4 regions of the Paenibacillus paludis genome follow, and region 1 is predicted to be linked to each of the others. Evidence: riboswitches for the same ligand, from Rfam matches in the RefSeq annotation. Region 1 holds a riboswitch; each other region holds the start of a gene.
What was found. A riboswitch is a leader RNA that binds a small molecule or an ion and turns the genes downstream of it on or off. The one in region 1 is predicted to bind cyclic di-GMP.
Positions count from the first base shown of each region.

Region 2: linked by a shared signal. The riboswitch ahead of ACAN56_RS30510 (flagellar assembly protein A) and the one ahead of ACAN56_RS09170 (anti-repressor SinI family protein) in region 1 are both predicted to bind cyclic di-GMP.
Region 3: linked by a shared signal. The riboswitch ahead of ACAN56_RS16075 (PA14 domain-containing protein) and the one ahead of ACAN56_RS09170 (anti-repressor SinI family protein) in region 1 are both predicted to bind cyclic di-GMP.
Region 4: linked by a shared signal. The riboswitch ahead of ACAN56_RS12020 (S-layer homology domain-containing protein) and the one ahead of ACAN56_RS09170 (anti-repressor SinI family protein) in region 1 are both predicted to bind cyclic di-GMP.

Region 1 covers NZ_JBGJZP010000004.1:103,798-106,993, forward strand. The annotation lists gene ACAN56_RS09165 (2-oxoglutarate dehydrogenase E1 component) at 1-1,182, opposite strand, end outside; cyclic di-GMP riboswitch class I at 1,667-1,751, shown strand; gene ACAN56_RS09170 (anti-repressor SinI family protein) at 1,779-1,931, shown strand; gene ACAN56_RS09175 (helix-turn-helix domain-containing protein) at 2,032-2,364, opposite strand; gene ACAN56_RS09180 (hypothetical protein) at 2,786-3,196, shown strand, end outside.
Region 2 covers NZ_JBGJZP010000025.1:6,654-9,849, forward strand. The annotation lists gene ACAN56_RS30505 (FUSC family protein) at 1-664, shown strand, start outside; cyclic di-GMP riboswitch class I at 935-1,027, shown strand; gene ACAN56_RS30510 (flagellar assembly protein A) at 1,133-3,001, shown strand.
Region 3 covers NZ_JBGJZP010000007.1:240,162-243,357, forward strand. The annotation lists gene ACAN56_RS16070 (sugar phosphate nucleotidyltransferase) at 367-1,740, shown strand; cyclic di-GMP riboswitch class I at 1,878-1,958, shown strand; gene ACAN56_RS16075 (PA14 domain-containing protein) at 1,971-3,196, shown strand, end outside.
Region 4 covers NZ_JBGJZP010000005.1:265,728-268,923, forward strand. The annotation lists gene ACAN56_RS12020 (S-layer homology domain-containing protein) at 1-1,480, opposite strand, end outside; cyclic di-GMP riboswitch class I at 1,532-1,625, opposite strand; gene ACAN56_RS12025 (TetR/AcrR family transcriptional regulator) at 1,896-2,576, opposite strand; gene ACAN56_RS12030 (SDR family NAD(P)-dependent oxidoreductase) at 2,878-3,196, shown strand, end outside.

The sequences.
Region 1 (3,196 bases):
GATAATATGCACTGTACCGCCGTTCTGATAACCTTTAAGCTTGCCGATATTAAGGGTTTCGGCCACGATGCCTTCACCCGGGAAGGCAGCATCGCCATGCATCAGCACAGCCATGGCTTTATTCGTATTTAGCTTAGGCAGACCCGGAGTGCTGCGGTCTTCCTGGGCCGCACGCGTGAAGCCCTCAACCACCGGATTGACGAATTCCAAGTGGCTCGGATTGTTGGCCAGAGTGATCCGTGTACGGACGGTTTCTCCTTCACGGACGGCGCGGTCAGCGCCGAGATGATATTTCACATCACCGGTCCAGCCGTAGTTGATGCCCATGGAGCCTTCGGAAGGGAACAGCTCCTTGTTCGGCGAATGATGGAATTCCGAGAAAATAATATCATAAGGTTTGCCCAGGATATGAGCCAGGACGTTAAGCCGTCCGCGATGCGCCATACCCATCAGGATATGTTCCGCACCGTCATGAGCGGCAGCACGCACGATTTCATCCAGCATCGGCACCAAGGCGTCATTGCCTTCCAGGCTGAAGCGTTTCTGGCCGACAAAAGTTTTATGAAGGAAAGTTTCGAATTGCTCTACCTGAATCAGCCTTTTCAGCAATTCTTTGCGCTCTGTGTTGTTTAGAGGCGCGGGAGAGCTGGTAGATTCCGCCTGGCTGTTCAGCCAGCGCAGCTCCTGCTCGTCACGCACATGCCCGAATTCATAGGCAATGGTCTGCGTGTAGGCCTGGCGCATCCGGTGAACGGCATCCCAAGCAGTATGAACGTCATTCGGGGCATTCTCCCAGATCAGCGAGGCGGGCATAGCCATTAAATCCTCGCGGGTCAGATCATAGGTTTCGTACTCCAAATATTTCGCCATCGGATTGTTTCCCCGGTCCAGCGGGTCGATATTGGCGGCCATATGGCCATGTATGCGGATATTGGCGATCAGCTTGGATGCCCTTACGGCCTTTCTAAGCCACTCAGTATCTCCTGAAACCACAGGCAGCGGTGCCTGTTCGGCATCAGGAGCCAATGGAGGGGGGCCGGAAAGGGTGAAGAGATCGCGGTAATTATGCTCTACTAAAGTTGGATCTTTTACAAATTGCTCATATTTCTCTTGGATGTAACCCAGATTGGGTCCGTAATACTTGCTCCACACAGTTTCGTTATAGGGATCTTTGGCTGCCATGAATACATCCTCCTAACGGATGAACTCCACGCGCGCCAAAATTTCGCCGGCGCCCTTGTGGAGCTTCGATGTTTGCGGTTTCATTCCTCATCTTATTGTGCAACTTTCAAGGCGGGTAATCAATTCATACTTTGGTTGAATCCGTTCGCAAAACGGTATGATTCAGTGCCTAATTCATACAGAACTATTATAAGTTTGGTTTCTTAACTATATGAAAATGATGCGGCGGTGTGATTGAAATGAACGAAATAAAAATGTTGTTTTCAGTTTTCATATATACATATATAGATAAAGAGGCTTGTTCTACAATTTTTTGGGATTATCGAGTAATTCGTACAAGCAGTTGGCAAAATAATCAATTATTTTTCGTTTCTAATTATACAATATTCCCATAAATCGACACACTTTTCGTGTAAGATATTGTATAATGTTATTGCGGATAACGGTTTCATGAATTTCTAACCAGATCCTTTCATGTAAAGGATCCAGTAAAGGGTAAACCTGCCGAAAGACAGGGGCACAAAGTCTCGGGTCTAATGTAGAAATACTACGACGGCCGGACTGCCTGGGGACGCGTAATCTTAGGAGGAGATTTCTTGGATAAGTCCAACCAGGGGAACAACGGAGAACTGCAGACAGTTGATCTGGATTTAGAATGGGTCTATTTGCTGATGTCGGCTAAGCAGGCGGGCATCAAAGCGGATGAAATCCGCCAATTTTTTAATGAGAAGACTTTGCAGGCGATGTAGCAGTTGGTTGTTAAAAGTTTTTGTACATACAGAAAGGGCACAGCGGATCTCTCCGCTGTGCCCTTTCTGTATGACCGGAAGTAGAAGGAACCTGCATGAATCAGGAATCCTTCTGCTCCAGCCGCCATTTTTGATAGTCCAAGAACTCTTTGAATTCCCGCTTGCTTATACCCGAAGCCATAGCTTCCAGTACGAGCCGGGACCATTCTCCATCCAGAGGTGACTCCTGCACATCGGAAGGCTCGCCGTAAAGCAGCGCATGAATGGATACCTGAAGTGCGTCAGCGATTTTTTCAATAAATTGAATAGAGGGGTTAGATTGTATATTTCTTTCCACATTGCTTAAGTATGATTTCGCCACATCAGCCTTATCCGCAAGCTCCGAAAGAGACAAGCCTTTTTCCAGACGGAGATGGTGGATGCGACTTCCCATATTATCTGGCACGATAAAAACGCCCCTCCGTACTTTTTGTTACAGTATAACAAATAACCGGAAGACGGACAAAGCACTATAGAATCAGTTCCGGTATGAATGATCCCCCTTTTATGTCGTTTCCACTCCACATTCCCATTATTTTCATTCCCTCTGCGGTATCATTTAGATTTTTCATACGAAAACGTTCGTTAAAAAGTACGATAAGCTGAGGAAAATGAAGCTAAAAGCAGAATTTTAACTATAAATCGTTCTTTATTAAGAATATTGCAACAAAATGAGATTTTTGATTTGTAGGAGTAATGGCATATACTTACGTCATGGTTCTTAATAACGAACGAATATCGTTCGTCATAAAGGCTGGGTGTTAATAGATTACCTTGTTTGCAGGAAATTGCAAGCAGCTAAAGGAGAGGCTCCTGTGAGGCTTTCACGTTCTTCCCGGAATAGAAACATCCGTCGGTATACGCTTCCCCAAATTGCAGGGATCGTAGTGATTTCGGCTTATGGCATCGGCCAAATTACAACGCCCACGTATGCATTGCTGACTAACGTCGCAGCAACCGAATCATCCAATATCACCACAGCATTTGTGTTTCCAAGCACGGTCGATCACATTGCCAACCAAGCCAGCGAAGCGATGAAGCTTGCGGTCCAGCAGCGTGAAGCGGCGAGAGAGGTGCTAGCGGAGATAACGGATAAGAATACGGACTCGGAGACCGCAGAGGGACGTATTGGAGGTATTCAAGAGGCTGCTGCACAAACGCGTGAGGCTGCGGCCGGCGCGGCTGCTTTTTTAGCTGAGCTTCAAGGCTATCTAACACGCTCGCAA
Region 2 (3,196 bases), on a different contig from region 1:
AATAAATATGATTATCGTCCCCCCCGGGGGGTTCGTCAAGGTTAAACGCCTGGCACTGGAAGGGACCCTGCTGCTGGCCGATGCCTTGACCGGACTCGCCGCAGAGAGCAGCAGTTCCAAGCAGGCTCCGGAGAGGCTGGTGCGTTCCGGACAACTGCTGGCGAAGAGCGACAAGCAGCAGAAAGAGCTGCACTATACGTTATCCCATTATCAATGCCGCGGCGGATTGCGGTCATTGACACAGGCAACCTCGCATCTGCAGAAGGTTCACCGCTACGTCAAGGAGATCGCCGAGGAGATTTCCCTCCTGCCTGCACATTATGCCGCAGCTGACTGGATGACAGAGGTCGTAACGGCAACCGCAGACTGCATCGCCTTGTATGGAACCAAGACTTTGTCCGATGCCGAATGCACCCGTTCGCTCCCCGAAGCGCTGCGCCGTGCCCGGGATCTGCAGTTCGCCTGGTTCTCCGAGCTGCAGGGTCAATGCTCGCTGACAGCAGTCCGCGATCTCGGAGCCGTCTTCTCCCATCTTAACCGGGTGCTGGAGGAAATTGAACGGGCCGATTATGCAGCCACAGTTATACCGGCACCAGCCTCCGTCCGGTCCGGAAGCGCGCGCGCCGTACATCTTGTTAAAAGAGGGCTCTCCCACAAGCTATAAGCTTGGGAGCGTCCTTTTTTTTGCAGAAACGACCCTGTCCTTTGAGAAAAAGGCAGGGTCGTTTTTGCTTGTAATATCGCTTGGACTCAAAGCCGTCCCTTTTAAAGGGATACCAGAGAGATTTATTATTAATAAGTTGAAAAATTAATACTAAAGTACTAGAATTAAGCTTGTTTGTAGATTTATTTTGGCAACCAATCCAGTATTGAACATTCCCTGTCGATTTGAGTCGATTAAATGACCTCATGCTGAATGTATATCATTGATCTATTTTTTTAAAGGCAAACTTCCCGAAAGGGCAGGACGCAAAGCGATGGGCCTAAGAATGTGAGACTATCCATTCATGGTCGCCAGGCTGCCAATTGAGATGTGACTTGGGTACCGGTAGATTAAGACAATCTATCATAGTCCATGATGCTCTTTTCTGTACAGATGCCATTGATTATACGAAGAAGCGAGGTTAGAGTAATGCCACAGCATATCATCGAGAAATTCAGGCATGTATTTCATACCACAACGCCAATCGGGAACCCCGATCTTCCGGCTCTGCCCTCTGTGCAGGCTAAGCCGCTCCGTGGGGGAGATGAGGATAAGAACGGACGTATTATCGTACAGAACAACCAAATATTCATCACTCCTCCTCTGCCCGGCGGCAAACCCGCTGTCATTTCCTCCGTTCACCCTGTGGTGTTGAATATTAACCGGAAGACGGTGACAGATCCTACGGAAGTAACCCCCACAGACCGTATCACCTGGGAGATTTGCGAGAAGCCGCAGTATCAGATTACCGTATCCGAAGATAAACTGAAGGTCTACTTCACGCTCTACCGTGCAGAAAAGTACGCCTGGAAGCTCGCCAGCTCCCCGGCTGCAGCAGATGTCACGGTCCGGGCGGAACCAAATTGCGGCCTGCTGCTGTCCACCCTTACGGTGGACCAGATTATCGCCGGCTTCAAGAAAAGCTCCATTATGCGCGATCTCAATATCCCGGCTCTTTATGCAGAGCTGAACAACCCTACCTATCTCCCGGTCTGCATCGCAGAGGGTAAAGCCCCTATTCCCGGCAAGAATGCCCGGCTGGAGCTGTTATTTGCTGAGGACAGGGAATATGAATTCATTCGGACTGCCGATCCTGCAGATTTCCCGAACCATCCAAGGGTTCCCTTTGTCCAGGAGGGAGAGGTCATTGCCTGTAAGCTGCCTGCGGAAGAGGGAGTGCCCGGCATCGACGTGTATGGCGGAATTATTCCCTCCCCGCCGCCGCAAGACATTCAGCTGGTCACTAAAGAATGTACAACCCTGCTGGCGGACGGCGGGATCGTCTCCCTCCGCCAGGGAAGGCCCCGCTTAACGGGATGCGGTCTGAACCGCAAGGTTTTTGATTTCCCCCAGACATATCTTGTTCCCGGGGATACGGACCCCGAAGCCGCCAAAATGATGTTCCCGGGTGATGTGGTCGCCACTAATGATATCGGAAACCAAACCATCCTTGAGGCGTTGGGAAATGTATACATATACGGCGATGTTACGCATGCGACAATCACAGCTACAGGCAGCATTTTTGTCCAGGGCAAGGTTGTCAGCAGCCAATTGTACTCCGGTCATTATGGAGCGAGACATAACCGCCTCTGCATGTACTCCGCTCTCTTGATGGAGGAAATGACCAGTCTGAGAAAAGCGTCGCAGCAGTTGGCGAATACCGTCCAATCACGCCAGCAAACCGTAAAATACGGTCTGGTCGTTATGCTGCTGCTGGAAAGCAAATATGACCATCTCCCCGGCCTGATCAGTGATCTCCAGGATGTTATTGCCGGGATGAATCCCGATTATCCTATCGACACCGGGCAATTAAGACATATGCTGGAGGTATTCCTGCACCCGGGGCAGTTCACCGATTTCTTCACGGATGCTGTTCTAAGCACCTTTCTGAGGCTGTTGCAGGATTTGCATGACGCCATATCCGGGATGCAGGAGGAGAATACACAGATCGACATTGCCTCGTCACAGCATAGCATTATTAAATCCGGCGGAGATCTCCATGTTCATAAGGAGGGGATTCTGCACAGCCAGCTGTTCTCTTCCGGCGATGTCCGTTTCGTAATGAACGAAGCGGAGTGCACGGACTCCTCAGTCGAGGCGGCAGGCTCCATCAGCGCACAGACTGTAGGGAAGCAGTCCTCCGAGAAATCGGTGCTTACCGCCGGCAATAATATTACAGTCCGCAAAATCTGCAACAGCGAAGTGACGATTGGAGAATACACCGCCAAGATCGACGGGACAGATGAAGAACTTGTCTTCACTGCCCAAAGCCTGCGGTTAAGAAATCAGGCGCATTAGCCTTCCTCTGCCCCAAAATATCTGATCTATATAGATTGAACTTATAATTCTTCTATTTTGGGATTGGCCGTGACTCCAGAGAATGTTTGGACTTCCGGCCGCTGTTAGGTTTGGATTTCCTGAATTTAACCGCGAATCGCGGTAGAAATCCAAACCTAAAGGCGGACGCTATCGCTCCTCCAGTTCCAAAAATTC
Region 3 (3,196 bases), on a different contig from region 1:
TTCGCCTGTGGGTGCAAGCCGCGGGCGTGAATGTCTTGCTAGGGCGCATAGCCCAGCTGGAATCCATCTAAGTAAGCTGTTATGGAATGGAACGGAGAGGAATTTTGGAACTGTAGGAGCGAATGCGTCCGCCTTTGTCTGCGGATTTCCACCGCGGACAGCGGTATAAATCAAGAAATCTGCAGACAACAGCGGCCGAAAGTCCAAACATTCCTTGCAGTGACTCCCGTAACAGTTGTATCTGAAGGCTATCGCGCAGCAACAGCGCGCTATAAACATTCTAGCATCTCGAGGTTGCTGTTTAGCTCGTAGCTCACAATAACAATCCGGTATTTTCGCGTCAACACATAATGAGGAGGGTTCCATATGAAACTGGTACTTCTATCAGGCGGTTCAGGTAAACGTCTCTGGCCATTGTCCAACGATTCACGTTCGAAGCAATTTCTGAAGGTACTTGAGAGCCCGACGGGTGAACCGGAATCCATGGTGCAACGGGTATGGCGGCAGCTGGAGGAAGCTAATATGTCGGGTTCGGCTTATCTGGCTACCGGCCGCAGCCAGGTGGAAATGATTCAGAGCCAGCTTGGCAGCGAGGTGCCTATCATCGTTGAGCCGGAACGCCGCGATACGTTTCCTGCGATTGCCCTGACAGCAGCCTACCTGTATTCCATGGAAGGCGTTTCGCCAAGCGAGACCGTGGCCATCCTGCCGGTCGATCCTTATGTGGAAGCCGCCTTCTTCGATACAGTAGTGCAGCTTGAGCAAACGATGCAGGAGAGCGGAGCGAACCTGGCGCTGATGGGTGTAGTACCCGAGCATGCTTCAGAAAAATACGGATATATCATTCCTACCAGCGCAGAGGCGGGAGCAAGCGGCTATCTGCAGGTAAGTCACTTCCAGGAGAAACCTGACCGTGAGCAGGCCGAGGAACTGATCAGCCGGAATGCCCTCTGGAACTGCGGCGTGTTCGCGTTCCGCCTGGGTTACCTGCTTGATATTCTGCAGCGCAAGGGATTGCCGCTGAACTATGAGGAACTGCAGAAGCAGTACAAACTGCTTGCTTCCATCAGCTTTGACTATGAAGTGGTGGAAAAAGAGGAGAAAATCGTAGTTCAGCCTTATGACGGATTCTGGAAGGATTTGGGCACCTGGAACACGCTGACCGAAGAAATGAACAGCAACCATGTGGGCAAAGGGTTCGTGACGGCCGATTCCGAAGGCACTTGCCTGATTAATGAGCTGGATATTCCGATTACGGTGATCGGCGCGAAGGATCTGATTATCGCTGCCAGCCCGGACGGGATTTTGGTTACCCATAAAGCGGAGAGTCCGAGAATCAAGGAAGTGCTGAAGTCTTTTGAACAAAGACCGATGTACGAAGAACGCCGCTGGGGCCATTATAAGGTCATAGATTATGTGAAATACGATGAGGGAAATGAAGTGCTGACCAAACGGATTTTTATCGAAGAGGGTAAAAATATCAGTTACCAGCTGCACCATAAACGCAGTGAAATCTGGACATTTGTCAGCGGTGAAGCAAGCATTGTAATTAATGAGAAGATGCATAATGTGAAGGCGGGAGATGTGGTGCGTATACCGGAAGGCACCAAACATGCGATTCTTGCGCTGACGGATGTAGAGTTTATCGAGGTACAGACCGGCTCGGAACTGGTAGAAGAGGATAACATCCGCATCACCTTGGATTGGGAAGATATAGCTTTGCAACAGTTTATCTCTTAGGCCTAAACAGTCTATTTACCCAATTGTTGCAGATCCAAAACAGGCATTTAGAACCATTTATTAATTTATTTTTATTAATGCTCTAAATAAAAACTTCATAGGGACGATACTTACGGTAAGAGGGATAAATCCTTCCAAAACGACAAAGGCAAACCTAATCGAAAGATAGGGACGCAAAGCCATAGGGCCTTCGCAAGAGTGGCAGCCTGGCTACCGAAAGGAAGATCATTTTGAAAACTTACCGTAAGTCTCGTCTGCTGTCCACCTTGCTGTCTCTTGCCGTATTGTTAACCGCTATGCCTTTAGGATTTGGGCTGTCGCCTTCAACCGCAGAAGCCTCATCAAGCACAGCAGTGCCGGTTAATCCGGACGCTTCAGCCGAAGCTGTCAAGCTGCTTAGTAACCTCTATTCCATTACCGGAAAAGGGATTATCTCTGGACAGCACGATTATTTGGAGAGCCCGGATGAATTCAGCAACAAGTTGAAGGGAACAAGCGGAGAATATGCTGCTCTTCACGGATATGAGCTTGGCGTAATTAGCGGCCAGTCGGAGAGTACGGCTGCATCGCAGCGCAAGAATGTGGTGAACAGCGCGATCAACTGGTACAAGAACGGCGGCATTGTCGCAATGACCTTTCATCAGAATCTGCCGGGGACGGCTTACCTCTGGTCCAATGTGCAGAAGCCGCTCACCCAAGCGGAATTTAACAGGTATGTAACGCCGGGCACGGCAGAATACGCCAGCCTGATCACGGATCTGGATAAAGTGGCGGTGTCGCTCAAAAGCTTGCGGGATGCGGGCGTTCCCGTACTTTGGAGACCTTATCATGAAATGAACGGCAACTGGTTCTGGTGGGGGAAGAAAAGTAATTTTGCTGAACTGTGGAATATTATGTATGACCGTTTCGTGAACGTTCATCAATTAAACAATCTGTTGTGGGTATGGAACCCCAATGCACCGAATGCCTGGTCTGATCCTTATGCGCTGACCTATCCGGGCGCAAGCAAAGTGGATGTTCTTGCAGCAGATATATATGATAACGACTATATGAATAAGTACTATGACAGTTTGCTTAGTCTGGCTGCCGGTAAACCGATAGGCATTGGTGAAAACGGTGAGATGCCCAGCACGGCCAAACTGAAGCTCTCCCAGAAAAATTTCGTTTTCATGATGAACTGGGGAAAAATGCTCTATGAGAAAAATAGCACAACTACGATTAAGAGTTTCATGAATGATAGCTATACACTGACCCGGAATAAATATAAGAGTTGGAGTGCACCAGCCGTTGCGCCAACGGCAACACCGACACCGACACCGACGCCGACACCAACGGCAACACCGATAGCAACGCCAACGGCAACACCGATACCAACGCCAACAGCAACGTCGAAGCCGACGGCAATGCCAACGCCTGACTCTAATGATTCAGTGGAAGCGCCTGTGGTGAGCGGACT
Region 4 (3,196 bases), on a different contig from region 1:
TATAGTTCCATATGCCTTTTGCCGGATCGTTGCTATAGATTCCAAGCTTCTCACGACCTGTCGTCCAAGGCGCTTCCTTCGGGTACCCTACCGTCAGCTTGGCCGGCATCAGGAACGGAGCACTCGCTTGCACCTGCCACGCAGAACCTGCCTTCAGCAGTTTTTTGCCTGTTGCGTCGAGCAGTACTTCTTTCTCCAGCTCAGCTTGGGCCAAGCTTACAGTGGTATTGTCAGGGAAGGTTCCTGCTGCAATCTCCAGCCGTGCCCAGCCATTCAGTACAGACAAAGTACCTCCCGCACTTCCGATAACCTGACTGTCCTTGGCTCCGGTCACTACAGTGGTCTTCACTTCCGGGGTTGCACCCGGACTCGGATCTGCGCCTGGATTTGGAACTGCACCTGGAGTTGAGGTTGTCCCTGGAGTTGGAGTCGTTCCTGGCGTTGGGGTTACCCCTGGACTTGGAGTGGCTCCCGGACTCGGAGGGGTTGATCCTTCTTTCAGGTCTATCGACTCTATGTAATCATCCTTCTTGCTGTAAAGCAGTTTATCCCCGGTAATGCCGATCAGCTTCGTTCCGGGCTCTATTGCTGGCAGTGATTTCACTGCATATGTAGTAAGGTTCACTTGCTGCAATGTGGCAGCACCGTCCCTTTCCTCTTGAAAAACTGCCTGTCCTTCACCTATCGACATGAAGGCATACTGGGTTCCTCCAGGCTTCATCTCGGTGAGATCCACAGGCAGAGCAGTTAGGTCCTTGATATTCAAAATCACATATTTGCTCTCGGAAGACCCATTTTTTTGCTTAAACAGCACATCGCTGCCGTTAAAAACAAACCAGTCCACATAGCTTGCTCCGCCCAAACTAACAAGTGCACGCGTAGCCCCGCTTTTCAAATGGAGCAGACTGAGCCCCCCGTCACGGGCATTCTTATACACCACATTGCCGCCGGCCAGCACCGGGAAACGTCCTTCGCCGAGGTCGGCTTCAACACCCGTAGCCAGATCATGATAGATCATGCTGCCGTAATTTTTGCGCTCGTACCAGACTACACCGACTCCATCTGTAGTCGGATTGCCATATGTGCCAGACTGTTTGTTAAGCTTTCTTCGGGTACCCGTCTCAAGATCGGCAGTGTAAATATCCCAGTTCAGTGAAGACTCCTGCTCTGTTCCTTTGTCGGCCCACACTGCAACGTTGCCGCTCACATAAGGCGCATCCTTGGCGGATGAACCCGATGTAAGAACAGTGCTGGCACCACTGGCCTGATTCATCGCGTGAACCTGCTTCACCCCGTCGGCCTCTGCTTCCAGCCATACAATCTGGTCGCCGGATACGTTATAGTCCGTTCTACCCGGATCGGTCCCGGCAGCCAAAACCTGCTTCATGCTAAGGCCTCCGCTAAACAGGCCCACAAGCATACTCACCGCCACTGCGGACACAACCGTCCGCGAAAACTTCCCTTTCCTTCTAAACCTCATTTACTTCTCTCCCCCAGCGCTATTTGTAGGCACGCCAAAAAACCAAGTGCCTTGAGCGGCCCGGCTGTCTTAACATCCTCCTTTGGATGAAGTAGACCCGTGGCTTTGCGTCTCCGACTTTCGTACGGATTTGCCTTTGTTTCAAACTCGGTTTTTCTGTCCCGTTATGGGTATGCAGGTGTGACTTTAGTTGTACAGGACTCTTTCTTTATCGGAATTTATCCCTATAAAATTAATAAGTCCTAGTTCTCCCTTACTTATATACCTTTTCCTTTTTTAGGAAATAGTCCTCGTTCTTCGGCATTTGTAAAGATTTAAAACAAATTTAGAAACAAAAAAACGGCATCTCTGCCGTTTTTTTGTGTTATAGACTCTCAGGATTCGAACCCAGGCCCTATATAAAGGATTTCACTAACTACTCCTGCTTTAAATGCTTGGCTGCGGCTGCAGGTGCAAACAGCGAGCTTGCAAGCAGAGCTACCGTTCCTTTATACACTGCGTGCGACGCTGCGACACTTCCTAAATGTCCTCCTATGTGCAGGTGAATCACTCCGTGAAGAGAGGACCAAATCGTACCTACAATAAATTCCGCATTTGAATCACCAGCAATTAGGCCTTGCTCTTGAGCGCTGACAATCACGGACAACAAGCGCCGCATAGCAGTAACAGTGCCTTTCATGCTCTGCTCATCCGGTTTGAAATCTGCAAATGCTCCCCCAAACATCAATTTATAGTAGCTGGTATAGCGCTGGCCAAATTCCCAATACACTTCTGCCAGATTAATTAAATACTGCTGCAGATCCTCTGACTGTGAAGCACTCTCAAATTCGCTCGAGAGTATTTTGCAGCCCTCCAGATATAATTGCTGGGCTAAACCTTCTTTATTAGCAAACAGACTGTAGATGATCTTGGTCGAGCAACCCATCTTCTGAGCTACTTTTCGCACGGTGACAGCTTCCGGCCCTTCTTCCTGAAGAATAAAGGCTGCTGCATCAACTACGAGTTGACGAAGACTAGCTGTGTTCTGTAAGCGGGCTTCCTGGTAGGTTGTCAGCTTTCTATTGCTTGCGTCAGCAAAATTATTAGGTTCATTCAACTTAATCGCCTTCTTTAGTTATGTTGTTATTCTCGGGAAACGCAGTTTCCAATCATATACCACGCATTCTATACAGTCGATTCCACAAAGTCAATCATACATGCACATATCTTCTTGCAAATTTTAAAAAAGAAGGTTTGACTTTCTCCAGCCAGCAGGTTACTATGATTTCAACAGGAAACACTGTTACCAACTAACAAGCTAATATTGCTTTGGGCACTACGTTTAAAGTAATTTTTTTCGCACAATCGGTAACATCGTTTCCTAACGAATACATCGTTTTAATAGGAGGAGTAATTTTATGAATATTCAAGGAAAATGGTCGCTAGTCACAGGTGCCTCTTCCGGCATTGGCGAACAATTTGCAATACAGCTGGCTAAACAAGGAAGCCATCTGGTTCTCGTAGCCAGATCTAAGAACAAACTCGATGACTTGGCAGCGGAACTCGAAAGAAGCTATAACATCAAAGTCAAAGTCATAGCTATGGATCTTACGGAAGCAAGTGCACCAAGCGAATTGTTCCAGCAATGCCAGCTGTTGAAACTTGAGATTGAGCTGCTGGTCAATAATGCCGGATTTGCCACTCATGGGAGGTTCGAGCAAATCTCAGGCCAGCGGC